DNA from 2 places in the Sporosarcina sp. FSL W7-1349 genome. Region 1 is predicted to be linked to the other one. Evidence: riboswitches for the same ligand, from Rfam matches in the RefSeq annotation. Region 1 holds a riboswitch; the other holds the start of a gene.

Evidence for each region. A riboswitch is a leader RNA that binds a small molecule or an ion and turns the genes downstream of it on or off. The one in region 1 is predicted to bind S-adenosylmethionine.
Region 2: another riboswitch for S-adenosylmethionine. It lies ahead of MKY41_RS19600 (methionine ABC transporter ATP-binding protein); the one in region 1 lies ahead of MKY41_RS14715 (methionine biosynthesis PLP-dependent protein).

Annotation. Positions count from the first base shown of each region.
Region 1 covers NZ_JBBOOK010000002.1:160,408-176,009, reverse strand. The annotation lists gene MKY41_RS14780 (collagen-like protein) at 1-663, opposite strand, end outside; gene MKY41_RS14775 (hypothetical protein) at 856-1,272, shown strand; gene MKY41_RS14770 (hypothetical protein) at 1,321-1,737, shown strand; gene MKY41_RS14765 (SCO family protein) at 1,752-2,333, shown strand; gene MKY41_RS14760 (hypothetical protein) at 2,349-3,107, shown strand; gene MKY41_RS14755 (hypothetical protein) at 3,108-3,398, shown strand; gene MKY41_RS14750 (hypothetical protein) at 3,412-3,702, shown strand; gene MKY41_RS14745 (multicopper oxidase domain-containing protein) at 3,719-7,360, shown strand; gene MKY41_RS14740 (hypothetical protein) at 7,416-8,057, shown strand; gene MKY41_RS14735 (hypothetical protein) at 8,103-8,363, opposite strand; gene serC (3-phosphoserine/phosphohydroxythreonine transaminase) at 8,700-9,797, opposite strand; gene MKY41_RS14725 (cyclase family protein) at 10,456-11,205, opposite strand; gene metC (cystathionine beta-lyase) at 11,224-12,417, opposite strand; gene MKY41_RS14715 (methionine biosynthesis PLP-dependent protein) at 12,414-13,535, opposite strand; SAM riboswitch class I at 13,849-13,953, opposite strand; gene MKY41_RS14710 (aldo/keto reductase) at 14,109-14,960, shown strand; gene MKY41_RS14705 (nicotinate phosphoribosyltransferase) at 15,411-15,602, shown strand, end outside.
Region 2 covers NZ_JBBOOK010000003.1:213,007-228,608, reverse strand. The annotation lists gene sufC (Fe-S cluster assembly ATPase SufC) at 1-433, opposite strand, end outside; gene MKY41_RS19615 (dicarboxylate/amino acid:cation symporter) at 682-1,902, opposite strand; gene MKY41_RS19610 (MetQ/NlpA family ABC transporter substrate-binding protein) at 2,113-3,003, opposite strand; gene MKY41_RS19605 (methionine ABC transporter permease) at 3,124-3,792, opposite strand; gene MKY41_RS19600 (methionine ABC transporter ATP-binding protein) at 3,785-4,810, opposite strand; SAM riboswitch class I at 4,918-5,025, opposite strand; gene MKY41_RS19595 (thioredoxin family protein) at 5,076-5,375, opposite strand; gene MKY41_RS19590 (toprim domain-containing protein) at 5,391-5,732, opposite strand; gene gcvH (glycine cleavage system protein GcvH) at 5,906-6,289, opposite strand; gene MKY41_RS19580 (arsenate reductase family protein) at 6,362-6,721, opposite strand; gene MKY41_RS19575 (acyl-CoA dehydrogenase family protein) at 6,809-8,596, opposite strand; gene MKY41_RS19570 (acetyl-CoA C-acetyltransferase) at 8,625-9,800, opposite strand; gene MKY41_RS19565 (3-hydroxyacyl-CoA dehydrogenase/enoyl-CoA hydratase family protein) at 10,340-12,724, opposite strand; gene MKY41_RS19560 (thioredoxin family protein) at 13,166-13,486, shown strand; gene MKY41_RS19555 (STAS domain-containing protein) at 13,613-14,077, shown strand; gene MKY41_RS19550 (C39 family peptidase) at 14,102-14,617, shown strand; gene MKY41_RS19545 (STAS domain-containing protein) at 14,651-15,469, opposite strand; gene MKY41_RS19540 (5'-3' exonuclease) at 15,485-15,602, opposite strand, start outside.

The sequences.
Region 1 (15,602 bases):
CAACTGAGTGGATGTCAAAGTTGCGGATGTCGTCGATTCGGTCATGGAAGGAAGGGGGGCATCGCCGCCGTTTACTTTCAGATAGAAAGAGGAAGGATCGCAGTTGAGCATTTTGGAATCCAACAAGACTTGATAACTGATTTGATAGACACCATTCTTTTTCACTTGCAATCCGGCTTCTGCCGGTGCCACATCTCTCAACGGACCGGTAACCGGCAGGTGGATCGGACCGGAAGTCGATTGTCGGGTATCCGTGTAGGCAAACCCGTAAGCCGAATCGAATGTTCCGGCAGGTCCCGTTTCTCCTCGCGGCCCCGGTGGCCCTAGATCTCCTTTCGGTCCTTGGTCTCCACGTTCCCCTTTCGGTCCAGGAGATCCGGCAGACCCCCGTGGCCCGCGTTCTCCCTGAGATCCGCGCTCGCCTTTTTCTCCACGTTCTCCTTTCTCACCCCGCTCACCCGGCAGTCCTTCCAATCCATGAAATCCTCGTGGCCCGCGTTCCCCCTTTGGGCCAGGCGGTCCCGGTTCTCCTCGTTCGCCCGGTGGTCCGGGACAGCCCGGTTCACCAGGTGGTCCTTGATAGCCTCGCGGTCCCCGTTTCCCTCTTGTGGCTTCGCCGCATGTACAAAAAATGTCTTGATGACATTTCGGGCATCGCTCCATTTGTTTTCCTCCTTTCCTTCAACTGGAACGAATCATATTCGGGAAAATCCCTTTAGTATTGTATGTAAAAAGGAGGTAAAACGAAAGGGCACCCGCCGTGAAAAGGGAATCTGCTCCGCTGCAATCGAAGGACAACTTCCGTTTGCATACTCCATGTCATAGCGTAAAGAGAGAGGAAGGGGGATCCCCGGAATGGATACGATAATCTGGCTCTTCCTATACTTGGATGGTTGTTTGTTTTTCGGTTTTTATTTGTATGTGCGGAAAATCAAGAAACGAATCGGCTTTCAGCTAGGGATGAATATTAGCATGGCAATGGGCGGAATGATGGCCATGCTGTCCGGTGTTCTGCTCATTCTTCAATTTCCTTTTCACTTTACGTATATTACGATGCTATCCGCACTGGTCGGGATGGGGACGGGCGCCCTATTTGGCCATCTTTTTGATTATCAGACGTTTGTGACAGGTCTGACGAATGGCTCTATTGTCGGATTGATGGCACCGATGATCGGGACTGTCGTCGAGATGCCCGTGCTATTCGTTTGGAGCCTCCACATCTTATTTGCCATCAGTTTAATGGTGATTTTGAGTTCCATTCAAAGGTCGTGAGGCACGTTGCTGCTCATCTTAGTTTTATTTTTTTGGAATGTCGGTGAAATGGGGATTATCTATCAAGTGTTCCGGAAGAAGCACTTACTTTTTGACGATCGGTATACGAAGGCGATGTGTATGGCATTGGCCTCGATTTCTTCATTCGTCATTGCCCTTTATTTGAATTTACTCCTCCCTGCTCATCCGGTTACGTATTTTCTTCCTTTCTTCGCAGGAGTTTGGATTGGTTGGCAATTCGGTTCGTTCATGAAAGCACCTGCCCCTTTGAATGGCGTGTATAACGGCATTCTAGGCGGCGTGATGGGCATGATGTTCGGTGCTGTCCTTCAAAATCCGGCGCTTTGCAACATCCCGATGGAAACGGAAGCATTCATTACCTCCGATCTCATAAGCCTCGTTATTTTTTGTGCCGCACTTCATACACTCGTCAATGCTGTTGTCCGCTATTCGCTAAAAAAATGAAGGAAGGGATGCCGTTGCTGAGAATCGTATGGAGTATCGTTGTCCTTGCTCTTGGGTTGATTGCATTTTACTTGTTTTGGCCCCGCACGCTTACACTGCCGCATATCGGAACTGTGCAAGAGTGGCCGTTTACAGAAGTGAATGGCCAAGAGGCGGCTCATCAAAATAAGCCGAAACTAGTTACTTTTTTCTTTACCGATTGTCCGGATGTTTGCCCGATGACCTTTTTTGATTTAAAAGAGCTTAAGGGCGTGATGCAGAAAAAAGGAATTGCGGATCATGAGTACAGTATCCTAGCCGTTACGCTGGATCCTGAATATGATACGGAAGAACGAATTCGTCAATACGTGGAGAATATGGGGATATCGAGTACGAATTGGTTGTTTTTGAGAGGGACGGAGGAAGAGACGAAGCGATTTACGCAATACTTTCATTTTACCTATGCTAAAAATACAGAAGGATTTATAACTCATTCCACATCCATGTATATCGTTGATCCTCAAAACCGCATCCGCTCGCATCATAATATGGCCATCGGGACAAGAAGTGTGAATCTCGAGGAAATTGCCGATCATTTGGAGCAATTCATCGAATAAGGAGGTGGCTGCGGCATGTCTGAAAAGTTAAGTGGGTCGGCAACAGACCGACATCCGGAACCGAACATCCCGAGCTTTCCATCGTATTCCTCCCCAACAAGTGCAGTTTCAGCAGAGGAAACCCGAATTTTAACAGAATATATCCAACAGAAAAATCTATTTAACGTGGTCAACCGAGATGAATCACGTCGGAAAGCACTTCTATTAAAACAATTCTTTAAAATGAAACGGCATCAGCAAGTGGTCGTCATTTCGACTCGCAAGCAGGGTGAAACAGTCAAGACCGAGGGCAAGGTCGCGACAATCGGACGAAATTTTGTCATGTTGACCGATTTGAAAAAACGCATCTGGATTCCATACGAAGCTATCGACTCCGCTACGATCCCCTTTGGGTTCCCTACTTATTCAACTCCACATCAACATCATATTTATGACAATCAACTTCAGCAAAAGCTGGTTCAGCGTTTTGGAGAGACCGTCTCTAAAAAAGATGCACTCGTTCGCCAGTTTTTTGAGGAAACCTTCCATACGAACCTCTCTACTTGGAAAGGGATCCGGATGGAGGTGCACACGGGGGAAGCCTCGTATTTTGGCAAATTAAAGGACATTTCCAAAACGGAATGCGTTTTACAACAATTCAATCAAGAGCGACGAATCCCCTTAACGGCTATCCGATACATGGCAACTGCCGGGTACATTTCTCTCTTGAAACGGGTTGGGTCAAAATGGTCAATGGCCCTTAGCCAAACAATTAAACGATGGAGGGATCGGTGAATGGAACATATCGAGGAGAGTTTGTATGGAAAGTTGGAAAAGTTGAAAGGGGAGGAACTCCTCGTCATCACTAAAGCGACACAATTGAATCTATTAGGTCAAGTGTTCCGGCCGGTTTTCGCGGGAACGGTCTCCGAGGTACAGCGGGGGCATCTGACACTTTCCCCGGTCATTATCAAAATGGTGAATGCTCCATTTTATCGGTGTCCCTTTCCATTAAGCATCCCCTTGGAGCAAATCGTTTCGTATTCAACGGAAGTGCCAAGTGACACATCCTTTCCACTAACGTAAAGGAGGGTCGAAAATGACACGGGAACATGGATTCAAATCGACCAATGATGTGAAAGAGGAAGCGATTATCGAATATTTTCGAAAGAATATCGGGCGCAGGGTCTTCATCTTAACCGAAGCCTTTCCTTTTATGTTCATCGGAAAAATCAAATCGCTCGTCGAAGATATGGCTGTTCTGGACGTGGAGACCACGTCTATTCCAGCTTTAGAGGGGAAGGAATGGGTAGTCCATATTCATTCCATCGAAGTTTTTTATGTGGAGACGGGGATCGGTGCTAAAATCCCTCATCTCAAAGATAGTTAGAAATGAGGAGTTGCAAATGCTCAGACGCTATCACGTAGTGGCAATTCCGATTCGGATGGTGCTGAACACATTCGGCGACCATAATCCGAACGGAATGATGTATGTTTTGAAAGAAAATGAAGAGAAAGTGAAACAATTGGTGAAGGAAAATCCCTTCACCCCGGTGGAACTTGTACAGCCTCTCATTATTCGGGCGAATGAAGGGGACACAGTGGAAATCTTGCTGGAGAATCAATTGCCGTTTCACGTAGGACTGCATTTCCAACAAGCGGAATACGATGTCCGGGCGGCGGATGGCGCCAACGTCGGGTTGAATGAAGATAGCACTGTTCCGCCCTGCGGATCCCACCTTTATCGGATTCATGTCGTGAAGGAAGGCATCTATTACTTTTCGGATTTGGGCCACCCTTCCAGCGGTGAAAATGGCACGAATGGAAATGGTCTATTCGGAGCCTTGTTTGTCCAGCGGCGTTTTTCATGGTGGACAGATCCGGAGACCGGGAAGCCGATGAATAGCGGAGTGTACGCGGATATCCACCATCCCATTTTACCGTCGTTCCGGGAGTACGCTTGGGTGTTCCATGATGAAATGGAAGTGGATGATCTGACGGGAAACCGGCCGATCCATCATCTGACTAACCAAGAAGAAAGCTCGTTCCATGGGGCCAATTATCGGTTTGAACCGATTAATCGACGGCAACAACTCATCGCTGAAGGGGTCGTCTGTCCCAATTGTGAAGGGGAGGAAGTCCACCACGATTCCTGGGTCTATGGAGATCCTTCGACACCCGTTTTACGCGGGTATGTCGGGGACCCGGCGAAAATCCGGGCCGTCCATGGCGGAGTGAAGGAAACGCATGTGTTTCATTACCACGTCCACCAATGGCTGAGCGATGCGGATGATTTGGAGTCGGAAATCATTGATGCCCAATCCATTAGCCCTCAAACCCATTACACTGTTGAACCGCTTTACGGATTGGGCAGCTTGCAAGGTTCGTTCGGAGATTCGATTATCCATTGCCACTTATATCCGCATTTTGCAGCAGGCATGTGGGGATTGAATCGGGTGTTCGATACGCTTCAAGACGGGAGTCAATGCTATCCGAACGGCGTTCCAATCCGAGCGCTGCAACCGTTGCCCGACCGGAAAGCCCCGCCCGAGCCGACAGCCCAAAGACCGGGGTTTCCGAATTTCATTCCTGGAAAAGTTGGCTATAAAGCACCCCGCCCGCCGCTCAGCATAAAAGGGGGGCGCGGGCTGACGGAGTTGGAGCGTCATGCGGCCATTGAGAACCCGAGGCCGGGTGCCGTCTTTACGGATCCATGTCCCAAAGGTGCGCCTGTCCGTGAATTCAATATCTCCTTGATTGAGTTGCCTATTACGTACAACAAGCAAGGATGGCATGATCCCAAGGGCAGGATCTATGTGTTGGATGAAGATTTGGAGGATATTTGTGCGGGAAGGAAAGAACCTGAGCCTCTTGTCATTCATGCACCGGCCCATACCTGTTTCCGCATTAATTATACGAATCGATTGCCGCATATTTTGGATGGGGATGCGTTTCAATTGGTCACTCGGACTTATGAAAACGGGTTTCATATTCATTTCGTAAAATTCGATGTGCTCGTGAATGATGGGGCGAATGTCGGGTGGAACTACGATTCGTCCGTCTTGTCGGGTGAAACAATCCAATATTCCTATTATGCTGAAGTCGAAGTAAAAGCATGGTTTTTCCATGATCATCTCTATCCGAACGCCCATCAGCAGCATGGTGTGTTCGGCTCGGGCGTCGTCCATCCTCGTTTCACAGAATTCCTCGATCCGCGAACTGGAAAGCCTGTGGTGCACGGAACGCAAATCACCGCAAAGCATCCATTGATTCCGGATTACAGGGATTTTGCTTTATTTGTCCAGGATTTCACTTTATTGTTCGACCGGCATGGAAAACCGCTGCAACCGCCGAGATATCCAAGTTCCGATGATGATCCTGGTTTATTCGGCGTGAATTATAAGAACGAACCGTTGCAATTCCGGTTGGGGAAAGATTGCGACCCTGCTTATACATTCAGTTCCTATCAGAATGGGGATCCCGTTACGCCTATTTTAAAGGCATACGAGGGTGATTCGATCCGAATCCGGCTCCTGCAAGGCTCACAAGAGGAATCCCATAGCTTCAACGTCCATGGGCTAAGATGGCATAAGGAGCGGAGCAATCTGGCCTCGTCCATTAAAGATCAGGAGCATATCGGAATTTCAGAATCCTTCACGATGGAAACGTATATTGAAAGGGCCGGCGACTATCTCTGGGCGTTTGAGACAGAGGAGGATTTATGGAATGGACTCTGGGGATTGATCCGGGCTTATGATGAGAAAGTGCCGGATTTGATTACGCTATCAGATCGGCCCGAGCCGTTAAAACGGTCTAAACCGTTGCCGGAATATACGGGTTCGAAGCCGCCGCAAGCGGAGGATCCGAGTGTTCACCCTGTGAAGGGGCCAGTCCGTCAATTCGATGTAGTCGCTTTCCAAACTCCGCTTCTCTATAACGATTTTGGCGACCATGATCCACATGGCATCATTTTTGCTTTGCGGGAAGATCGGGAGGCTATTTTAAAAGGGACCAAACATCCGGAACCGCTGATTCTCCGGGCCAATGTGGGGGATACCGTGGAGGTGACGTTGACGAGCGAGTTGGAGTTGGATAAATTTCCGTTTCCCGACGGCATCTATCCCTACCCTGTCGTGAAAGAACAAGCGTGTTATCCTCCGTCCCTACGGATTTCCTTGCATCCTCAATTGATTCAATACGATGTCAAAACGTCGGCCGGGGAAACGGTTGGATTCAACGGCGATCAAACGGTGGGACCGGGAGAGAAGCGGACGTATCGGTGGGTGGTGGATTCCCAAGTAGGCGTTTGCGGTTTGTGGGATATGGCGGATATTCGCAACCATAAATCGCAAGGTGCGTTCGGGGCTTTCATTGCAGAGCCAAGGGGCACGAAGTATGTGGATCCGTACACATTACTGCCTGTGAAAACAGGAGCGAATGTCGTGTTGCGCAATCCGTTCTTACCCGATATCCGAGAGTTTGTTGTAATCATGCACGATGGAATCCGATTGTATGACAAACAAGGGCAGGTCATCTTCGATCCGGTTGATGGCATTTTGGTGCCGCCCCCAGAAATCGATGAAGATTTATTGGACACTTATGATCAAGGGTCCCGGGGGATTAATTATCGGAGCGAGCGGTTGATCAACCGTTATCAGAAACATCCGAAGCTGAATGAGTTGTTCAGTTCCAAGGTGTTCGGGGACCCGGCGACTCCCGTTTTTGAATGTTATGTGGGAGAACCGGTGACCATCCGGCTCGTGACGCCGGCGGAAAGAAGAAGAGCGCATTCTTTTCATTTACATGGACATCGATGGCGGTTCGATACGAAAGACATCGAATCTCGGACAGAGGCCTTTGTCGGATTTCATGTCGCAGGGGCGACAAAGAATTTAGAGTTGCTGGGGGGCGCGGGAGCCTACGGGAAATTTCCGGGTGACTATTTATACCGCTCCGGAAATATTCGATGGGATATCGAACAGGGCATGTGGGGCATTATGCGGGTTCACGAGAAGCCCGTTGAAAAATTACCGAAATTGGAGCAGTGAAGGGAGGAGAAGTATCTTCTCCTTTCTTTTTATAATGGAAAGGAGGTGTCAAGTAATGAAAGAGCGTGATGGGAAAGATTGTCCGGAAATACTCTCGAACCCCCAGCTCCCCTCTCCTACGGACGATCTGCCGCCTAAACTTCGCGAAGATATCCAAGATGCGAATGACTTATTACTGGATTTGGCCCTATCGGATGACCGATCAATCGATGAAACGTACCAAAAGGTGTTCGACGGATTGAAGGACCTATCCGTAAAAGTGATAGATCAGTCCGGAAATGCGGTCGAAGGGAAGGTGATACTGGCCGGTTTTGATTTTGTCGTCCTCGAAGGGAAGGCGAGCAGCGTCATTTTACCGTATTCGAACATCAGAAAGGTGCTGCCCGCGGGCCGTTTTGCCGATCCTTTCCCGGCCCCCGATCTGTTGGATGCTTCATCGGGTTGCAAGCGCGAACTAGCCTTTCGTTTCGGGGAGACGGTTGCCTCCTCGCCTGAATTGATCCATTTGTTCTTCAGAATCCGATTAGCCGTTTTTTTATTGACGTTGGAGAAACTGCCCTTTGAAGTGATAACCGAAGATTCTGCATTTCAGGGAAAGCTTGCGTACGTGAGCAAAGAAACGATTTGTTTAGCTACCGAGGAAAAAGAGATAGAGATTCCTATAGGCCGCATCCGTTTGATCCGGGTCGTTTATTGAAAAAGAAGAAGTCAGCCAATCAATAGTCGGCTGACTTCTTTCGGGTTATTGACAAGTTTGGTAAGGTTGCTCACCAACAACCTCGACATGCGCAATCTGATCGAGTGAAAAAATCCAAGTTATCCCGGTCGGGTGTTCCCGCTTTTCAGATTCGTTCTCCTCCTCCGGAATACTTAAGGTTGTCTCACTTTCCTGTGGGAGGGCGTCGTCGACCAGCACTTCCACGAAATTCGATCCGACCGAAACGATGGTCCCGGTCACTTCATCTCCGCTCTCCAGCTTAAAATGCGCTTCCTTCCACAACAAACGAAGGAGTCTGGAGTGGAACCCGTTCTGCAAGCCGGCCAATCGGATACTGAAGTGACAGCAACTGCTTCGGCAACATCCACAATGATGGCGGGAATGCCTACAACAACAATCGGAGTGGTGACATGAAGAACATCCACACCTATGATCCCCGAATCGTATTGTGGAACAGCCACAATCGCATGATCCCATATTATAACCTCCCCTCGGCTTTACACTTACTATATGTAGCGGCTTGGAAAGTCCTTGGTTGGTCAACCTATGGGTTATGAGCAGAATGAAAGAGACCTCCAGTCATCGGGAAGGTCCCTAAGACTAGAGGTCTGGTAAAGCCGATTAGCTATTCTTTGATTGGAAATCCAGCATGAAATCACGGAGTGCCTGGCACGCTTCAACCGGGACTGCATTGTATGTGGACGCACGGCATCCCCCAACCGAACGGTGGCCGTTCAAGCCGACGAATCCCGCTTCTTTCGCTTCCGCGAGGAATTTCTTCTCGAGCTCTTCATTCGCCAAGTTGAATGTAATATTCATGAGGGAACGGCTATCCGGCGTGGCATGGCCCGTGTAGAAGCCGTTGCTGTTATCGATTGCATCGTAGATCAACTTCGCCTTTTCCTCGTTTTGCTTCGCGATCGCTTCCAAGCCACCCTTTTCTTCAATCCAGTTCAACACTTCGCCGAGCATGTAAATACCGAATGTCGGAGGTGTGTTGTACAATGAATTGTTTTTGACATGGGTGCTGTATTTCAACATCGTCGGAAGTTCAATTTTCGCTTTTTCCAAAAGATCTTTGCGAATGATGACCACAGTCACACCGGATGGTCCCAGATTTTTTTGCGCTCCCGCATAGATCATCCCGAATTGGCTGACATTCACTGGCCGGGACATGATATCGCTCGACATATCGGCGATTAATGGCACATCGCCCGTCTCCGGGAACTCGCCCCACTGCGTTCCATAGATCGTGTTATTCGAAGTGACGTGGACATAAGCGTCCGTAGAATTAAATTGAAGTTCGTCCAGCGCCGGGATATTGCGATATTTATTGTCTTTCGTGCTCGCCAGCTCATATGGTTGACCTAGCAATTCAGCTTCTTTATATGCCTTTTCAGACCAAGAGCCCGTCATGACGTAACCCGCTTGTTGTCCTTCTGGCAAGAAATTCATCGGAATCATAGAAAATTGCAGGCTCGCTCCCCCCTGGAGGAAAAGGACTTCATAATTTTCCGGAATGGCAAATAACGATTTCAAGCGATCGATTGCGGCATTATGGACTTCTTCAAAAGCAGCACTGCGGTGGCTCAATTCCATGACAGACATGCCCGTACCGCGGAAATTGACCAATTCCTCTTGCGCTTTTTCTAATACCGCCAACGGCAGTGCAGATGGACCCGCGTTGAAATTGTATGCACGTTGATTAGTTTGACTCAAGTTGAACACTCCTTCTAGGAAACAAATATATATGAAATTATACACCTTTGAAAGTGGAAATGGTTGAAAATATCCGAACATTTTTTGAGAAATTCTCTTGAATGATAAGCGAACGGTGGATTTTTGACGATTCATTTTTCGGATTGCTGATAATGGTGCGGGATTGCTGATATTGTGTCTGGACTGCCGATAACTTCGTGGGATTGCTGATAACTTGCTCGGACTGCTGATAACCGCGTTGAAGTGATATCTTACTCTGATTGCTGATAACTTCGTGGAATTGCTGATATCTTGTTCGGACTACTGATAACTTCGTGGAATTGCTGATATCTAGCTCGGACTGCCGATAACTTCGTGGGACTGCTGATATCTAGCTCGGACTGCCGATAACTTCATGGAATTGCTGATATCTTGTTCGGACTGCTGATAACTTCGTGGGATTGCTGATATCTTGTCACGATTTCTCGTCTGGGTTGCCAATAACCTCGCATCCCAGGCTCAAAAGTCTGCACCTCGCGCTCATAAGTCCCCGTTCCACGACCATAGCAACCCCCGCCACCGATCAAAACCTACCTATCAACAAACAGTCCAATCATCATGCTATCCACTTCAATAAGAAAACAGCCCCATCACGGTAGGGCTGTTGGAAAATCCACTATTACGGCAGAATGGCGAAGGAGCGGACCGGGAAGCCGGATGCTTTCTCCGGTTTTGGAACGATATTGAAGATAACCGCTCCTTTTGCCGGCAGCTTATCCAAGTTGGTCAATAACTCAATTTGGTACGTATCCTGTTCCAATACGTAATATTCGCCAAGCAGGGCATTGTTCTTCTGGAAGTCGATGGCGGAGTCCGTGTCATAGGTTTCGTGGCCGACCGCTTTCACTTTCCGCTCTTCGAAGAGGAACTTCAGCGCCTCCAACCCCCACCCCGGGATGCGGTTATTGCCATCTGCGTCCTTGTTGTCGAACGCTTCTTTATCCGGCCAGCGTTTGCTCCAGTCTGTCCGCAGCGCGACGAATGTGCCTCCCTCGATTTCCCCGTGTTCTGCTTCGAAGTCGAGGATGTCTTGAACCGCCAGCGTAAAATCGTGGTTTTCCGCAGCTTCTTTTGATTTGTCGATGACGACCAAAGGCAAGACCAGTTCTTTCAGCTCCAGTTCCTCCAAATAGCGCGTATCGCGCACAAAGTGGATCGGCGCGTCGATATGGGTTCCGTACTGGCCGGCGAACGTGAATTGCTGAGCGAAAAACCCGTCATCATGGTCGAATAAAGTAACGGTTTCCGCCGCGTCGAATGCGGAGAAATGAGGGGAATCCTTCCCGAATGTATGCGTCAGGTCAACCCATTCTTTCGACTTCACCAGTTGAATCGCTTCGAGAACTTCATTGGTCAATGTTTTTGTCATGACAAATCCCTGCTTTCTTTATTTTATTTCAACAACTGCAAAATCTTCATTCACTTCGGCAGCCGCCTGCAGCGCTTGTTCGAAATCTGCAATCAAATCATCGACATGCTCGAGACCAACAGAAAAACGCAGCAGGCCGTCGGTGATTCCTCGTTTATCCCGCTCCTCTTTCGGCATTGCCGCGTGGGACATTTGCGCCGGATAGGAGAGGATCGACTCCACTCCGCCAAGACTGACGGCAAATACCGGGATTCGGATATGGTCGACGAATGCTTTCGCCGTTTCTCGATTCGGCAGGCGGAAAGATAGTACTGCCCCGGCGTCCGATGATTGGGCCGCGTGGATGGCATGGCCCGGATGGTCGGCCAATCCCGGGTAATAGACGTGTTCGACTAACGGGTGTTCATTCAAATAATCGGCGATTTTCTTCGCGGAGGCGGACGATTGGGCCAACCGTGCGCCGAGCGTCTTGATGCCCTGGATGAGGGAGAATGAGTCTTGCGCTCCCAAAATGGCTCCGAATGAGTTTTGGATGAAGGCAAGTTGATTGCCTAGTTCTTCATCTTTTGTCACTGCTAATCCAGCGATGATATCGCTATGGCCGGACAAAAATTTCGTTGCGCTATGCAGTACAATATCTACACCGAGTTCAATCGGACGTTGGTAGAGCGGCGTCATGAACGTATTATCCAGGAACGTCAGGCAGCCGTTCGCTTTAGCCAGCTCAACGATAGCGGCGATATCCGTAATCCCAAGACGCGGGTTCGATGGCGTTTCCATGTAAATCACTTTCGTATTCGGGCGGATCGCTTGGGCTGTCGCTTCCAAATCCGCCAAGTCGACAAATGTGTGCTCAATGCCGAATTTCGTTAATACTTGCGTGATGAAACGGAACGTCCCGCCATAGACATCTTCCGTCACCACAATATGGTCCCCAGATTTCAGCAGCATGAAGGCGGACGAGATGGCTGCAATCCCGGATGCGAATGCCAGTCCTCTTGCGCCGCCTTCCAACTCGGCGATGGTCTTTTCCAGCGCATCCCTCGTCGGATTGCCCGAACGGCTATAATCATACGGGCCGAATGAATCGAAATTTTCCTGATGAAAAGTGGAGGATAGATAAATCGGTACATTCACGGCTCCCGTTTTCTGTTCAAAGTTGCCGCTCGTGGATGCGTGGATGAATTTCGTTTCCAATCGCTGGTTGCTCATTGTTGGGGTACCCCGCTTTCCAATTTCGCGAATACTTGCTTCAAGTCGTCAATCAAATCTTCCGCCTCTTCCACACCGACGGAAAAACGCAACAGCCGATCACAGACACCGCGCCGCATCCGTTCTTCTACTGGAATATCGGCATGGGTTTGCGTCGTTGGATAGGTGATGAAGCTTTCCACTCCACCCAAGCTTTCCGCAAATGTAATAAGTTGAAGATTTTCCAGGAATGTTCCGACCCATGCGCTCTCTTTTAAACGGAACGACAGCATGCCGCCTCGTCCGGCATAGAGGACGTCGGTCACTTTCGGTTCGCTCTTCAAATATTCGACAATCGCCTTCGCGTTGGCATCATGTTGTTTCATTCGTAAATGAAGCGTTTTGAGGCCACGGATAATGAGCCAGGAATCGGAAGGGGAGAGCACCGCCCCGATGGCATTATGGTTTTTGCCTAGACGTTCGCAGAGTTCTTCGCCTTTCGCCACGACGAGACCGGCGAGGACGTCGTTATGTCCCCCGATATATTTCGTCGCGCTATGGAGGACGATATCCGCTCCGTCTTCAATCGGACGCTGGAAATAAGGCGTCAAGAAGGTATTATCGACAATTAATAGCAGACCGTGCTGTTTAGCCAGTTTTGCATATGCTGCAAGATCGATTTCCTGCATAAGGGGGTTTGTCGGCGTCTCGATGAATAAAGCCCGAGTGTTTTCGGAAATGAGTTTCTCCACTGCCTCAATATTAGTAAAATCGGTATACGTAGTATGAATTGAATACACATCGGAATAGTAGTCTAAAAGACGATACGTACCTCCGTAAATGTCTTCCGGGACGATGAGTTCATCTCCCGAACGGAATAGGGAAAGGACAAGTTGGATTGCCGCCATCCCTGAACTACAGGCGAAACCCGAATCTCCGTTTTCCAGTTTCGCGATGCCGTCTTCCAAAATCGACCGAGTTGGATTTTTGGTCCGAGTGTAATCATAGCCAGTCGATTTTCCAATGCCGTCATGCTTATAAGCGGTGGATAAATAAATCGGCGGATTGATCGCCCCTGTTTTGGGATCGCTATGATTCCCCAGTTGCACTAACGTCGTTGCCAAACTTCTCTTAGTCATCGTGTTCATCCTTTTCTAAATGAAATCAATTACGCCTCGGCGTAATTGCGAATCGAACAGCGAAGTGTTCGATTTGCCTTAATTTCTGCGTTCTTTGCGGAAAGTAAGGCACCCTCAATGTGATGTCCTTTCAAAATCCGTGAATTCCGCCGGAGGCTTTGGGCCAACAGGATGTTGGTTACTCAGACGTTGCCGCAGGACACGGCGTTCCAAGTCTGAGTTCCCCTATTCAGCGGGAGAATACCCGCTGAATAAGATAAAAAAAGAGCGCCCTTTTCGAAGAAGAGGACCCTCAGTATGTATGAAGTCAATCTCCTTATCTTCAAGGCTGCTCGCCTATTGGAATTAGCACCATACCTGAAATAGGCTGGTTGCCGAGACATCGTAGGGCCAATCCCTCCGTCTCTCTGGATAAGAATACAAATATGAAGTTGTGTGAAAAGATTAATTTATCCAACTCTATCATGAGAATCTTTTTAATGCAAGAGCTATTTTCTAGGGAAGCAACCTTCTGTAGCGAATTGGTTCTCTGTGATAATATGTTCGTATTACATATGGGTAGGAGTGGTAGGAATGGTAGCTAAACATTTGCAGGATTGTACTACTTTGTCCAACGGCGTCCAAATGCCGTGGATGGGCTTGGGGGTTTACCAGTCAAAGGGGGAAGAAGTGGTAGACGCGGTGAAATGGGCATTGGATGCAGGATACCGCAGCATCGATACGGCCGCGATTTATCGCAATGAAGAAGAGGTCGGACGAGCGCTCAAAGAATCGAGTGTTCCGCGTGAGGAAATTTTCGTAACGACAAAAGTGTGGAACTCGGATCAAGGCTTCGAGGCTACGTTAGAGGCATTCGACGATAGTTTGAAACGGTTGGAACTTGAGTACGTCGATCTTTATTTGGTCCATTGGCCGGAAGCTGGAAAATACAAAGAGACGTGGAAAGCGTTGGAAAAGCTCTACAAAGACGGGCGCGCACGGGCAATTGGCGTCTGCAACTTCAACATCCATCATCTGGAGGACTTGATGGCAGACGCGGAAATCATGCCGATGGTCAACCAGGTCGAATACCATCCATGCTTGACACAAGTCGAACTTCTGGCATTTTGCAAGGAGAACGGAATTCAGATGGAAGCATGGTCCCCTCTCATGCGAGGACAGCTTCTGGAAAATCCGGTGTTGGTCGAAATCGCCGAGAAATACGGAAAAACGGTTCCACAAGTGATGCTGCGCTGGGACTTGCAAAACGGCGTCGTGACCATTCCGAAGTCAGTGAAGCAAAGCCGGATCATCGACAATGCGAACGTGTTCGATTTTGAACTCACTGCAGAAGAGGTGGAGGCCATCGGGACGTTGAATGAAAACAAACGCGTCGGTCCGGATCCGGATAACTTCGATTTTACAGGCGTTACCGTGAAACGATGAGGAATATGGAAAATGCCGTGGCAGCCGCCCGGCATTTTTTGATTAGCACGCAAGTTCCCGCGTACTCCGTGTCTTGCGCTTATAAGTTGTGCTTTCTCGCTCATAAGTCTGCGTATGCGCTTATAAGTAGTAGTTCTTCGCACATAACTCGTCGTTCGTGCTCATAAGTCGTACCCTTCGCTCATAACTTTGTCTCCACGCTTATAAGCCCTGCTTCCTCGTTCATAAGTCGTGCCCCTGAAATCATAATCCCCTCACCCGTGCTCATATCCTATCGCCCTACTTCCAGGCCTCGACGCAAACACTCAAATCCCATGAAAACACTGCATTCTCCCGTATCAGTTCCCATGGAAATTGGGAATCCTAAAGGTTAGAACCCGCCAGATTCCGGGTACATGTAGTATACTCGGTATACTAATACATATTTGGAAGTGGAAGAAGGAGATTGGAATGAGTTCAAATTACACAGACGATAGCTGGACATTGCATACGGATCTGTATCAGATCAACATGGCCGAGTCCTATTGGGCGGATGGCATCCATAATCGCAAAGCCGTATTTGAATTGTTTTTCAGGAAATTGCCATTTGGGAACGGCTATGCCGTTTTTGCAGGGTTGGAGCGCATCCTCGATTATTTGCGG
Region 2 (15,602 bases), on a different contig from region 1:
CTTCGTTCAGGTAACGCGTTGCCATATCTTCATCCATTTCAAGCAGTTCCATTTTGCTATCCAATTCGCGGATGAATTTCATAAGAGAAATCTCATCGCCTTCTTCGCGTTTTGCGTTGATAGCAGAACGAAGGAAATCAGCATTCGTTACTCCCGTGATTTCACTTGGGTATTGCATTGCAAGGAAAAGACCCGCATTTGCACGCTCGTCCACTTCCATCTCCAATACGTCTTCGCCGTCAAGTGTCACACTTCCGGAAGTCACTTCGTATTTCGGGTGTCCCATAATTGCTTGGGCTAAAGTGGATTTCCCTGTACCGTTCGGACCCATTATTGCATGGATCTCATTTGTATTGATCGTCAAGTTGACGCCTTTCAAGATTTCCTTGCCTTCAATTTCGACATGAAGATCTTTGATTTCTAAAGTTGCCATTCCAATACCTCCAATATGATCAAGTTGAACGAATACTCATTCCAAATTAGTATCATTCTAATCTTACCGTATAAACCCTTCTCATGCAAATCATTGAGAATTCCATTATTTTGACGGCATCTTTAATTCAAGCCATACGTAATGGGGAGATGATCCTATTATTTTATTTTCATTTATACTAGCCTTATTGAGAATCAAAATCAGTAAAAAAATGCCGACGGATCCAGCGTCGGCATGGTGAAGCTTTCTTATTGGGCTTCCATCGTTTTCGGTTCTTCGACGGATGCCTCGACTGCTGGGCTGAATTTATCGACAATAATCGCCAAAGCCCCGTCCCCAGTCACGTTGGTCGCGGTCCCAAAACTATCTTGCGCCATATAGAGTGCAATCATGAGAGCGATCATCGTCGGGTCGAAATGGAGCATCGATGCAAGCAGTCCAGTGGCAGCCACGACGGCTCCTCCCGGAACGCCCGGAGCTGCAATCATCGTGACGCCAAGCATGAGAATGAATGGCAAGTACGCATTGAATGTCACGGGCATATTATTCATCAGCATGACACCGATCGAACAGGAGACCAAGGTAATTGTGCTTCCCGATAAATGGATCGTTGCGAATAAAGGGATCGTGAAGTCAGTGACACGTTCCGACGCGCCTGTTTTACGGGCTTGCCGCAATGTGACAGGAATGGTGGCAGCGGATGATTGGGTACCGATTGCCGTCAAATAGGCCGGCACCATTGTTTTCATTAAAAAGAACGGATTGCGCTTGGAAAGTGAACCCGCAACCGTGTATTGGATCGTCAGCATAACCAAATGAAGTACGATGATCATGGCAAAAACGAACGCAAAAACGGATAACACCTTCGCGACTTCTCCGCTATACGTCATATTCAAAAAGATGCCGAAAATATGCACAGGCAGCAAGGGGATGATGACGTACGAAATCACTTTTTCAATCAAGACATTCAGTTCTTCAAACACCGCTAGCAAGGAAACACTTTTGATTGAGGCCATTCCGATTCCAAATAAGAAGGCTAAAATAAGAGCGGACATGACTCCCATGATTGGCTCCATTTCCAACTCAAAGAACGCAGTCGCAGCAGCCTTCCCTGCCTCTTCAACGACAGAAGCACCTGTACTATGGATAACGTTCGGCAAGATGAACGTTGCCGTGAAAAAAGCAAGGATTCCCGCGAAAATGGTGGATAGATAAGCAAACACAGTGGCAAGACCAAGCAGCTTCCCGGATCCTTTTCCGAGCTTCGCAATCCCCGGCGCGATGAAACCGATGATGATCAAGGGCACGACGAAATTAAGAAAACCGCCGAAAATCATATTGAATGTTGCAAACAGGCGTGTAAAGTTCGTTGCGAGCCCTTCATGTATTGTCGGAAGGAGGAGTCCCAATCCTACGGCCAACCCGATGGCAATCAGAATCCTCCCGATCAGACCAATTTTCCACTTCACTATATGTCCTCCTCAAATGTACAGTTGTATTATTTCATGAGCAAAATTACCTTAACACAACTTTATGGGCTTGGGAATAGTGTAAAAAACATTTGTATTTTTCAATCTTCACTTTTAACAAACAGCGAATGGAATGTCTAGTGGAGGAGGATTAGCCAATACAAAAAACTGTCTCGACACCGGGTTACCGGGTCGAGACAGCCAAGATGATTATGATTCTACTGGAACGACTGAGCCCTTCCACTCCTCAAGGATGAAATCTTGAATCTCTTTTGATTTCAATACCTCTACCAACGTTTTGATCGCATCTTTATTTTCATCACCTTCACGGACAGTGATGATGTTGACATAAGGGGAGTCAGTTTCTTCAAGTGCGATTGCATCTTCCAATGGATTTAAGCCTGCGTCAATTGCATAGTTTGAGTTGATGAGCAGTGCATCGCCTTCGTCATTTTTATACAGTTGAGGCATAAGAGCCGGTTCATAATTCGGATCGAATTGAAGATTTTTTGGGTTCTCCACGATATCATCCAATTCCGCTTTTACTTTCTCCACGTCGTCCTTCAATTTGATAAGACCTTTCTCTTCCAGCATAGCAAGCACACGACCGTGGTCAGCGACGGAGTTACTGATCAAGATAGTTGCGCCGTCTGGCAATTCTTCAAGGCTTTTATATTTTTTTGAATAAACGCCGATCGGTTCGATATGGATGGCGCCTGCATTGACAAATTCATAGCCAAAGTCAGCCATTTGACCTTCCATATACGGGATATGTTGAAAATAGTTCGCATCCAAAGCTTTTGCCTCTAAATCTTTGTTCGGCAATACATAATCTTGATAGGTTTCAATTTCCAGCTCAATGCCCTTTTCCTCTAATAACGGTTTGGCCTCTTCCAGAATAATCGCATGTGGTGTATTGGAAGCACCTACGACAAGCTTAGTCGCTTCTTCTTGTGTGTTATCTTCAGCTTTTTCTCCAACATCTGTTGTTTCTCCAGCATCCGTTGTATCTTGGCCACTCGTCCCCGCATCTTTCGTTCCGCAAGCGGCAAGAGATAGGACAAGTATCGCAAATAAGATCCCAGCTATTAACTTCTTCATCTACTTCATTCTCCTTTATTGTTTAGAATTTATGGTGAACAGGGGACCCGTTACAAACTGCCGACACTCAATCCGACTGTCTACAAGCTGTAACAAGGTTGCCTGTTGTTCCCTAACGTATTACCGTTTGTCCAACTGCTTGACGATCATGTCTCCAATGATTTGGATAATGAAGACGATGATCAATATTAATATGGTCGCCACCAACGTAACATCATTCCGGCCACGTTGAAAACCATCTAGATAGGCAAGGTTTCCAAGCCCTCCCGCTCCGATGATTCCCGCCATGGCGGTATATCCGACAAGCGCGATAGCGGTCACCGTAATACCTGAGACTAGTGCTGGCATGGATTCCGGCAGTAGCACTTTAAAGATGATCGTCCTTGTTTTTGCACCCATCGACTTGGCAGCTTCAATGACGCCTTTATCGATTTCCTGTAAGGCGATCAACACCATTCTGCCATAAAACGGTGCGGCCCCGATGATCAAAGCCGGCAACGCTGCATTCGGCCCACGCATCGTGCCGACGAGTAAAGTAGTAAATGGGATTAGCAATATGATCAGGATGATGAAGGGAATCGAGCGGAATATATTAACGAATGCGCCCGTCACGACGTTGACTGCTCTATTTTTCCATAGCTGCCCAGGACTTGATAAAAACAGCAACACGCCGAGCGCAATCCCGAAAACAAATGTGAAAAACGTTGAAATGGCTGACATATACATAGTCTCCATAGTCGCTTCCCACATTTTGTCCCATTTCACATTTGGAAACATTTCTTCAATCATTGCCGATCACCTCCGTCTGAACACCTTGCTCATGAAGATAGTGAATCGCCTCGGCAATCGGCTTCTTCTCACCAACAAACTGGAGGATCAGTGTCCCATAAGCTCCGCCTCGCGTCGTAGAAATATTGCCTTGCACAATATTGACTTCAATCGGAAACTTTCGGATGAGACTGGCGAGGACCGGCTGTTCCGTCCGTTCTCCAACGAAGACCAGTTTAATCAGTTCACCAGCTGGAATCTCTTTCTTCATATGACGTAAAGCTTGCTTTGCATCGGCCGGCTCCGTTAGTTGGGAAACGAAACGTTTGGTGATTTCAGCCTGCGGCGACTGGAAAACATCCAGGACGTTCCCCATCTCAACAATCTTCCCTGATTCCATGACAGCCACCCGATGGCAAATTTTCCGAATGACGTGCATTTCATGAGTAATCAGGACAATCGTCAGCCCTAACCGCTCATTAATGCTCGTTAACAGATCCAAAATGGAATCTGTCGTTTCCGGATCGAGAGCAGATGTCGCTTCATCACATAGGAGCACCTCAGGATCATTGGCAAGTGCACGGGCTATACCGACACGCTGTTTTTGACCACCTGATAATTCGGAGGGATAGGCATTTTCCCGACCTGTCAACCCTACCAGATCAATCAGTTCCTTCACTTTCCGTTCGCGATCCCCTTTTCGGACCCCTGCGATTTCAAGCGGGAACGCTATATTCTCTTTAACCGTCCGAGACCAGAGCAAGTTGAAATGTTGGAAAATCATACTTACCTTTTGCCGTGCCTCTCTCAACTCTTTGCCTTGAATTGCCGACATTTCCCGACCGCCTATGAAGACATTCCCACTGGTCGGCATCTCGAGGCCGTTCAGCAGACGGATCATGGTACTTTTCCCGGCTCCACTATAGCCGATGATACCGAAAATTTCTCCATCCGCAATTTCAAGCGACACGGAATCCACCGCTCGAATACGAGTTGAACCGGTGCCAAACTCTTTATTGACATCTGATAACCGAATCATCTTTTCACCTCTACAAAATCTATGACATCCGCTGAATAAAGAAAAAAACCTTCCCGCAGACGGCAGAAAGGCTTGACGTTTTCATTAGGAATGAATGTCCATCCGATCTCTCATCTTTCAAAGCGCGTTCGCTTTGCGTGATTTGGCACCATTTCACTTGCGTGACGGTTGCCGGGCTTCATAGGGCACTATCCCTCCACCACTCATAATAAGAGTAAACTATTCAAATGATAAATCAAAATTTAACATATGAACGCTCCAACTGTCAACTGATTTTCTCAAGAAGATATGGAACCGAATGGAAAGCATAGATCTTATGTTCAAGCCGGCCATCCTTCTGAATCAAAAGACAGGGAACACTTTCGATTTCATAGGCCAGTGCCAGAGACTGTTCGTAATTCAAATCTGCTTTGCCTATTGGTAAATCCGGTTTCATGGCTGTGACCACTTCCATCATCTTGCTGGCAACGGCACAGGTGCCACACATCGGCGTATATAAATAATAGACAGCCATTCGTGACTTCTCCATATGCATTTCCCATTGTTCTCGAGTCCAACTTTCCAATTGTTCCTCATTCCTTCAAAATAAAAATTCCGGGTGGATTTTAAAATCTGCACCAAGTAAAATCGTGGCTAATATCTTATAAGGGGTTTTCTCGACTTCCTTATATATTTTGTCGGTATATAAATGGATGAATTCAGGATACTCGCGTTTGAATAACGCTCGGATTTTCTCGCCCGATTCGTCCGCATCCAAAAATACAAAGACCTCGTATTCTTCGTAAGGTTCCACTAATTCTTCCAGTCGATACGTGCTGACCGTGCCGTTTGTACAAATGATCTGGACAGGCTCTGCCAAGACTTTCAAAAGGCGCTTTCGATCCGACCCGCCCTCGACGATGATGATTTTCATCTCTTCCATAGCACACATTCCCCCTGCCGGATTCGTACTATTTCAACGGATGCTTTCAATCAAGTTAGTTTCGGCGTATTGGCACCAGCTTATCACTTATGGAAGTAAAAGATCCGCTCTTTTACCGCTTTAACTGAAAATAAAGTCAAAGACGCCGACACGAGGGCGGCGTCATCTACTAATTATTCACCAACAGTCATTTCTTCGTACGCTTCTGCAGTCATCAGCGCATCCAACTGGGACGGGTCAGAAGCTTCCACGACGATCATCCATGCGCCTTCATATGGCGATTCATTCACCAATTCCGGGCTATCTTCCAATTCTTCGTTCACTTCCACAACTTTCCCGCTGATCGGCGCGTAAAGTTCGGAAACCGTCTTTACGGATTCCACACTGCCGAACGGCTCGTCCGCTTTCACTTCGTCTCCCACGGATGGAAGCTCGACGAAGACGATATCGCCTAGTTCAGATTGCGCGAAGTGTGTAATTCCGATACGGTATTTACCGCCTTCATCTTTTACCCACTCATGTTCTTCAGAATAACGCAAATCCTTCGGTGTGCTCATTTCTAACCCCTCCACAATAGATTCATTCCATTTAATTTTGACATACTCCTTGTATAAAGACAAGAAATGAAATTAGCTTCCCCAGACGTCCTGAAACTGCTCTTCCTTGAACCCCACCGTAGCTTTTTCAGCACTCGCGATGATCGGTCGCTTGATCAACATGCCATCGGATGCCAGCAAGCTGATCTTCTCGTCATCGCTCATCGTCGGCAACTTCTCTTTCAAGTTCAACTCCCGATATTTCATCCCGCTCGTGTTGAAGAATTTTTTTAATTCCAATCCGGACAGCCCGATAATGTTCCGCAATTCTTCTTCCGTTGGCGGGTTTTCAGCAATGTTCACCTCATTGAACTGAAATTCCTTCTCTTCCAGCCACTTTTTCGCCTTTCGGCATGTCCCACATTTCGGATAACCATAATATGTAAGCCCCATGAATTTGCACCTCCGTTTTCTCCAGTATACCAAAAAGCGCCCGGAACCTAAAAACGGATAGGTCCCGAGCACTGAAGTGAGGTCGACTTACACGATATATTTTTCCGCTTCGATCAGCTTTTCCGCCGCTTCCCGTTTTTTCGCAATGATGTTGTAAGGATTCGAGCGGGTCAATTTCCGCAGGGCGGATAGCATCATGCGCTGATTATCCCCTTCCACGGATGCCAATAATGTTTCTTTCGCGTCTTTCTCGATCGCTTCAAATGCTTCCTGGCAGAAGATTTGCGTATAGAGAATTTTTTGCTTCTCCTTCTCTTCCCCGTTCTTCGCAACCGCTTTTTCTGCGCGGAGCAACGCGGATTCCATGGCGAATAGGTTGTTAGCAATATCTGCAATGTTCACAAGCAGTTCCTGCTCCGTATCGAGTTTCGTTCCAAAACGTTGTGCCGCCATCCCCGCTGCCAACAGGCCAATTTTCTTGGCATTTTTTACAAGCACTTTCTCTTGAGCCAATGCCTCTTCGCCAATCTCATCTGGCATCGTCATGAGAAGTTCTTCTTGCAAGCCTTGTGCTTTTTGCAATAAAGGCAACTCACCTTTCATCGCCTTCTTCAAAAACGTACCCGGGACGATCATCCGGTTTATTTCATTTGTCCCTTCGAAAATCCGGTTGATACGGGAGTCGCGATAAATGCGTTCCACTTCATACTCCTGCATGAAACCGTAGCCGCCATGCAGCTGGACTGCTTCGTCGACGATATAATCGAGCACTTCAGATCCGACTACTTTATTGATGGAACATTCGATAGCATATTCCGCGATGGAAGCGGCCACGGCTTTGCCGTCTTTCTGCTGTTCCGGCGTCATTTGGCTATTGCGCTCCTCGAAATATCCAACTGTACGGTAAATCAAACTTTCTGTTGCGTAAAGCTTCGATGCCATTGTCGCCAGTTTCTCTTTCGTCAGATTGAAAGAGGAGATCGGCGTGTTGAATTGCTTCCGCTGGTTAGCATAAGTGATGGCAAGCTCCAATGCACGTTTCGAACCGCCGACCGTGCCGACTCCTAATTTATAACGACCGATGTTCAGAATGTTGAAGGCAATGACATGCCCCCGGCCGATTTCGCCGAGCAGGTTTTCCACCGGTACTTCGGCGTCTTCCAAAATGAGCGTCCGTGTGGAGGATGATTTGATTCCCATTTTCTTTTCTTCCGCCCCGACGGAAACGCCCGGGAATTCTCTTTCCACGATAAACGCAGAGAACTTATCCCCATCGATTTTTGCGTAGACGACGAACACGTCCGCAAACCCGGCATTCGTAATCCACTGCTTTTCCCCATTTAAAATATAATGCGTTCCCGCTTCATTCAATTTTGCTGTTGTCTTAGCACCTAATGCGTCTGAACCGGAGCCTGGTTCCGTCAAGGCATAGGCGGAGATTTTCTCCCCCGTCACCGAGTTCGGCAAGTATTTTTTCTTCTGTTCTTCATTACCGAACAGGACGATCGGCAATGTCCCGATTCCGACGTGCGCTCCGTGTGTGATGGAGAAGCCGCCCGCAACGGATATCTTTTCCGCAATTAGCGCGGAAGAAATCTTATCGAGCCCAAGACCATCATATTCTTCCGGTACGTCCGCTCCGAGCAATCCAAGGTCCCCAGCCGAACGGAGCAGCCGGACGGAATGCTCAAATTCATGGTTTTCTAATTTCTCCACCACGGGGAGCACTTCGTTTTTCACATAGTCTTCCGTTGTCTTTGCGATCATTTTTTGTTCATCTGTGAAATCTTCCGGAGTAAAGACGCGCTCCGCTTCCATATCCTCAATTAAAAAGGCCCCGCCTTTGATCAAATCATTTGTGTGCATTTTAGTCATCTCCGTTTCCTCCTTATATGGTATGGTCTTATAGCATTTCAAAGACGCCTGCTGCGCCCATGCCGCCACCGATGCACATTGTGACGACGCCGAATTGTTTCCCCTGCCGTTTCAGTTCATCTAATAGACGCACGGTCAGGATGGAGCCAGATGCGCCGAGTGGATGGCCCAGGGCGATTGCCCCGCCATTGACGTTGACTTTATCCATATCCAGACCGAGATGCCGGATGACTTGCAAGGATTGGGATGCGAATGCTTCGTTCAGCTCCCAAAGGTCGATGTCTTCCTGTTGAAGTCCTGCGATTTCGAGCGCTTTCGGCACTGCGACAATCGGGCCGATCCCCATCACTTCTGGCGGGACGCCTCCCACTGCAAACGAGCGGAATTTGGCGATCGGTTGCAACCCTTGCGCTTCCGCCACTTCCCGGTCCATCACCAGGACGGAACCTGCGCCATCCGAAGTTTGCGAGGAGTTCCCCGCAGTGACCGAGCCCGTTACTGAAAAGACCGGGCGCAATTTGGCCAACGTTTCCATATTGGTGCCAGGACGGACCCCTTCATCCATCGAGAACATGAATGTATCTTCTTTCAGCTTGCCATCATCCGTGAATGAATGCCGAGTCACTTCGACCGGCACGATGCCGGCGTCGAATTTTCCGGCTGCAATTGCAGCGGCCGCCCTTTCGTGGGAACGGACAGCAAATGCATCCTGGTCTTCACGGCTGACTCCATATTTCATCGCCACTTGCTCTGCGGTATGGCCCATCCCCATATAATACTCCGGAGCAGTTTCCACCAGCTTCGCATTGAGCCGTAACGTATTCCCGACCATCGGCACCATACTCATCGATTCCGCACCGCCTGCGATGATTGCTTGCGATGAACCGATCATGATCCGCTCTGCCGCATAGGCAATCGTTTGCAATCCCGAGGAACAGAACCGATTCACCGTAATGGCTGGAGTGGAATCGGGAAGGCCTGCCAACGCCCCGATGAGCCGCGCCACATTCATTCCCTGCTCCGCTTCGGGCATGGCACAACCGATGATGACGTCATCGATCGGTCCATCATAACCGCCCGCCCGTTTCAATGTTTCTTTTACTGCTATCGCCCCTAAATCATCCGGGCGGACGGTCGCTAACGATCCTTTGCCGGATTTTCCGACCGGTGTCCGGGCCCCTGCTACAATAACTGCTTCACGCATCGAAACTCCTCCTCTATTCCCATTAGTTACGAATCGAACAACGAAGGGTTCGATTTGCCTTAATTTCTGCGCCTTTTGCAGAAATTAAGGCACCCTCGCAATATTAGTTGTGAAATACTCTATTCCAAGGATTTGAATCCTGCTGGATTAGGTTAGTTACGAATCGAACAACGAAGGGTTCGATTTGCCGTATTTCTGCGCCTTTTGCAGAAATTAAGGCACCCTCGCAATATTAGTTGTGAAATACTCTATTCCAGGGATTTGAATCCTGCTGGATTAGGTTAGTTACGAATCGAACAACGAAGGGTTCGATTTGCCGTATTTCTGCGCCTTTTGCAGAAATTAAGGCACCCTCGCAATATTAGTTGTGAAATACTCTATTCCAGGGATTTGAATCCTGCTGGATTAGGTTAGTTACGAATCGAACAACGAAGGGTTCGATTTGCCGTATTTCTGCGCCTTTTGCAGAAATTAAGGCACCCTCGCAATATTAGTTGTGAAATACTCTATTCCAGGGATTTGAATCCTGCTGGATTAGGTTAGTTACGCAGTGGTTTTCCTTTTACGAGCATATGCTGCATCCGTTGTTGCGACTTCGGTTCCGCTACCAAACTTAAGAATGCTTCCCGCTCGAGATCCAACATATATTGTTCGTCGACTAGCGTTCCGAATGGCACTTTCCCTCCTGCCAATACGAACGCCAGCTTCTTGGCAATCTTGAAATCATGGTCGCTGATGAAACCGGAAAGCTTCATCGTTTCAGCCCCGAGTACCATCGTTGCGTAGCCCGAAGCTCCCGTGACCGGTATCTTTTCACGTTTCGGCGGTTGATAGCCATTTTCATATAAGGACAATGCTGCCTGTTTGGCATCGTAGATTAGATGGTCCGGATTGATACTCAACCCATCCGCGAAGTCCAAGAAATTATTCTCTCTCGCTTCTTCACCTGACGTCGATACTTTCGCCATGGCAATTGATTCGAATACTTTATTTACAACATTTTGATAATCAACCGTGACGCCGTTCGGAAGGCCTTTCAAATGCTTCGCATACAGGTTGACGTTTCCGCCTCCGCCCGGAATCAAGCCGACACCCGCTTCAACAAGCCCCATATACGTCTCCATCGACGCTTGGATATGGGCTGCCGGCAAACAGACTTCCGCGCCGCCGCCAAGTGTCATTTGAAAAGGTGCCGCTACGACCGGTTTTGTCGAATATTTGATTTTCATCATGGCTTTCTGGAATGTGCGGACGACGAAATCGAGTTCGAATATATTGTCATCTTGCGCTTCCATCAGAATCAAACCGAGGTTCGCACCGACACAGAAGTTCTTTCCTTGGTTGCCGATGACGAGGCCTTTGTAGTTCTGTTCCACTTCATCTATCGCATAATTGATCATTTGCAAAATATCCAAACCGATCGCATTCGATTGTGAATGGAATTCCAGCAGGGCAATGCCGTCCCCTAGGTCGATCAGGCTCGCTCCGGAGTTCTTTTTAATGACCCCATGCTTCTTTTTATACCGTTTCAAATCAATTACCTTTTCATTGACGGGGACGGGTTGAAATCCCTCGCCATCGAAATAGTACAGATCACTGTCTTCTTCTCTATAGAAAGATTGATAGCCTTGATCAAGCAAGCTTTGGACGAATGGCGGAATCTCATATCCTTCCTCTTTCATCTTCGCGACGGATGGCCCCACACCGATTGCATCCCAAATTTCGAATGGACCTTGTTCCCAGCCAAAGCCCCATTTCATCGCATTGTCGATAGCTACGATGTCATCCGCAATCTCTCCAGTTAGCTGAGCTGAGTAACGGAGCGTCGGAGCGAGTATATTCCAGAGGATTTCACCCGTCCGGTCATTCGCGTACACAAGGGATTTCACTTTATTCGAAAGCCCTTTTTGCTGTTTCGCCATTTCAATTGAAGGCGTTTTCAACTTTTTAGTAGGTTCGTATTCCAACGTCGCTGGATCGATTTCCAAAATCTCTTTCCCTTTCTTCCAATAGAATCCTTGTTTTGATTTGGCCCCAAGCCAGCCGTTTTCAATCATTTTTTTCATGAATGCCGGGACTTCGAATACTTTCTGCTCTTCGCCCTCCGTCTGATCATAGACATTTTTTGCGACATGCATGAATGTATCCAATCCGACAACATCGAGTGTCCGGAACGTCGCGGATTTCGGCCGGCCAATCAAAGTGCCCGTAACCGAATCGACTTCCCCGATCGAATAGCCGCGTTTCTCCATTTCCTGTAATGTGATCAAAAGACCGTACGTCCCAATCCGATTCGCAATGAAGTTCGGCGTGTCTTTCGCTATGACGACCCCTTTTCCGAGCCGGTCTTCTCCGAATTTCGTCATGAAATCCAATACTTCCGGGCTTGTCGAGCTTGCGGGGATGATTTCAAGCAACTTCAGATAGCGCGGCGGGTTGAAAAAATGCGTGCCGAGGAAATGTTTTCGAAAATCTACCGAACGTCCTTCCGCCATCGCTTCGATACTGATACCGGATGTATTGGAAGTGATGATTGTCCCCGGTTTCCGGACCGTTTCAATTTTTTCATATAATGCTTTTTTCACTGCAAGGTTCTCAACGACGACTTCGATGATCCAGTCGACCTCTTTCAGTTGTTCCAGGTCATCTTCCAAATTTCCCACTGCAATGAGGGAGAGGTTCTTCTTCGTAGTGAGCGGTGCTGGCTTTTGCTTCAACAAATTCTGTTTCGCAGCTGCCGCTATTTTATTCCGCACTTGCGGATGGTCGAGTGTCAGACCTTTCGATTCCTCTTCTGCAGTCAATTGCTTTGGAACGATATCCAGAAGCAGGACCGGTATCCCTATATTCGCAAGATGTGCTGCGATGCCCGACCCCATGACGCCTGAGCCCAATACGGCCGCCTTTTTAATTTGATAAGTCACGTGCGATGCCCCCTATTCCTTCATTTGAATGAACACTCATTCATTTATTGGGTAAAAAAAAATATCAATTACGCCTCGGCGTAATTGCGTCCAGATTTTGAATTGCGCTTGCGCAATTAACTCCTTGCAAAATCTGTGACATCCGCCGGAGGCTTTATCTTCGTTCAGCGTATTTGAACACCCACTATACAGTAATCAATACTGCTTTCATCTAGCCACCTACAGAGGTGGAGGTTTTCGCTGAATGAAGATAAACGAACTCTATGTCTCATATTGTAAATCACTTTCACCATTTTCGCAATATTAAATCGCAAAATTGTTTTTTTAAAATAATTCATAGCTAGTAAATGAGAAGCCTACCAAATCCGGAGGAAAGCATTTCTATTCCTCCCCCTCAGAAAAAATTGTACACTATATACATAGAAAGGGAGGGGCTTATGAATGAAACCGATCACAACAGAAGAACAATTCAATGAAGTGATTACAGGCGATGGAAAATCGCTGATCAAATTTCAAGCGGGCTGGTGTCCGGATTGCACACGGATGGATATGTTTATCGATCCGATTGTGGAAAAGTACGATATGTATACATGGTATGAAGTGGACCGGGATGTGTTGCCTGAAATCGCTGAAAAATATGATGTTATGGGAATCCCGAGCTTGCTCATCTTCAGCAACGGGGAAAAAGAGGCGCATCTTCATAGCGCAAATGCCAAATCACCACAACAAGTTACGGACTTCCTTGATTCCGTAACGAAATGATCTGAAGTCGTCAGCAATGGCTGGCGGCTTTTTCTGTGCCGACCATGATAGATTCCTACTTTACACAGGCTGAACAAAAGTGGAAAAATGAAGTATAATGAGGAAAATAAGATAGGGGGTGTGGAAATGGATTATGAGAAAGAAATAGAACGGTTAAAAGGGATCATCCAATCCTATGAAAAACTGATAGCGGAAACGACCGTTCCTATCATCCCTTCCATAGTGGACAATACGCTGCTAATTCCGGTTACGGGGCATTTGGTAGAAGAACGATTCCACTTGATACAATCCCATGTCCTGAATTACATAGGAAAATATAGAGGGTTCAATTGTGCTGTCATTGATTTTACGGGGGTGGGCCGGGAAGAAGTCGCTGATTTAGACTACCATATACTCGCGGTGGAAATCGGACAATTGAATGCCGCCTTGAAATTGATGGGGGTCCGTCCGATTTATGTCGGCTTTAATCCTCAATTGGTACGGGAAATTGTTGCAGCAGGCGTCCATGTCGATATTGAGACGTATGTTAACTTTAAAATGGCCCTCTCCGAATTGCTGAAGAACGGGAAAGAACTCCATTCTTCCTTCTAAAGTTATGGTGGAGGTGATCCATTTTTGAAGAAGGTATTGAATGTTCAGGGAAAGTCCCAATATGAAGCAGATATCAAAGAAAATTTACGCCCTTCGTCTTGCGGACCCGTCACCGCCTATGTCCTATTGCGACATTTGTTGCCCGACACGCCTCCTCATCAAGTGAATGATTTGTATCGGTTGCTCGGCTCAACCAAAATCGGCCTGTTCAAATGGCGATTCCTTCGTAATATGCGAAAGCTTCTTGGATCTGGATGGCAGGTGGCGGAATGCGGAATTGAGGAAGTCCAACGCCAGATTTCCGCAGGCCGGCCGGTAGCCGCCAAATTCGATAAATGGTTTTCCTGGAAATGGCGCGGCCAATATACGTTCGACTACCATTGGGTGCCAATCATCGGCTACGAGCGGACAGAAGACGATATCCTCCTGATCGTCCACGATAACGGGAGCCGCCGGAGCGAAAGCCGAGTTCGCCAAGTGTCGTATCGGCAAAACCGGTCCATCCTCTCTTTCATCAAAATCGAACCCGTCACAAAATGAAAAGATTCCCCCAAAATCGTGAGGGAATCTTTTTTAGTGTTCTATATAATCCAATGCCTGTTTCAACGTAGCAAAACTCCGGATCCGTCCAAACGACAATCCGAGGTTGACCATCGTCTGGGCAATGGCGGGGGAAATCCCGCTGACAATCGGATTGATGCCTAACAAACACAGCGCGTCAAATAAATGGAAAAGTTGTTGAGCCACGAAAGTGTCGGTAGTCTGCAACCCGGAAAGATCGATGATCAAGTATTCCAATTGTCGGTTCGCTGCGTTCTGCAGAACCCGTTCTTGCAGAATTAGAGCCCGATCATGATCAACCGTGCCGATCAAAGGCAGGATGGCTGTCTCGTCGTTTATAGATACGATCGGGACAGATAATTCCGTAATGAGGGTTTGTGACAACTTTAATACTTCCTTCTCGTAGCGGACGAAGGGGACGCTGAAAAAGTAAGTGACATCATTGACCGTACTATCGAGCAGGCTGATGAGATCATACATCTGGGCCGCACTGACATCCGCTGCCAGCGCCTCATGCTTCAATACGGTGCCGATGATGTTGCGATAATTCGGGACTTCCCGCAGCATCATATCCAACGTGATCGTTTGATATTTGGCAAACTCGGTTCCCGCTTCTTCTCCCCATTCTTTCAACTTATCAATCCGTTCGTTCTCGTCCCTTACTAAGGAGCGGGCGTACAGCTCCACCAAGCTTGTACGGAACGGGTATAATTCCTTCTCCAGTAACTGCATGGAAGGGTATCGTTTATTCTGACTCTCCGTTATGACAAAGGCCAACTGAGGAGCCTGCTCCAAGAGCTTTTGGCTGAGCCTTTCCAGAAATTCTTTCATCCAATCATTCCTCCTCTACCTGACGGAAAAGAGTGCATCCGCTTGCTTGACGACCATTGAATAGCCCTCTTGTTCAATCCGTTCCCTCAACCTCTCATCATAAACGGGGATCAGCAAATCTTCAATGGGATCG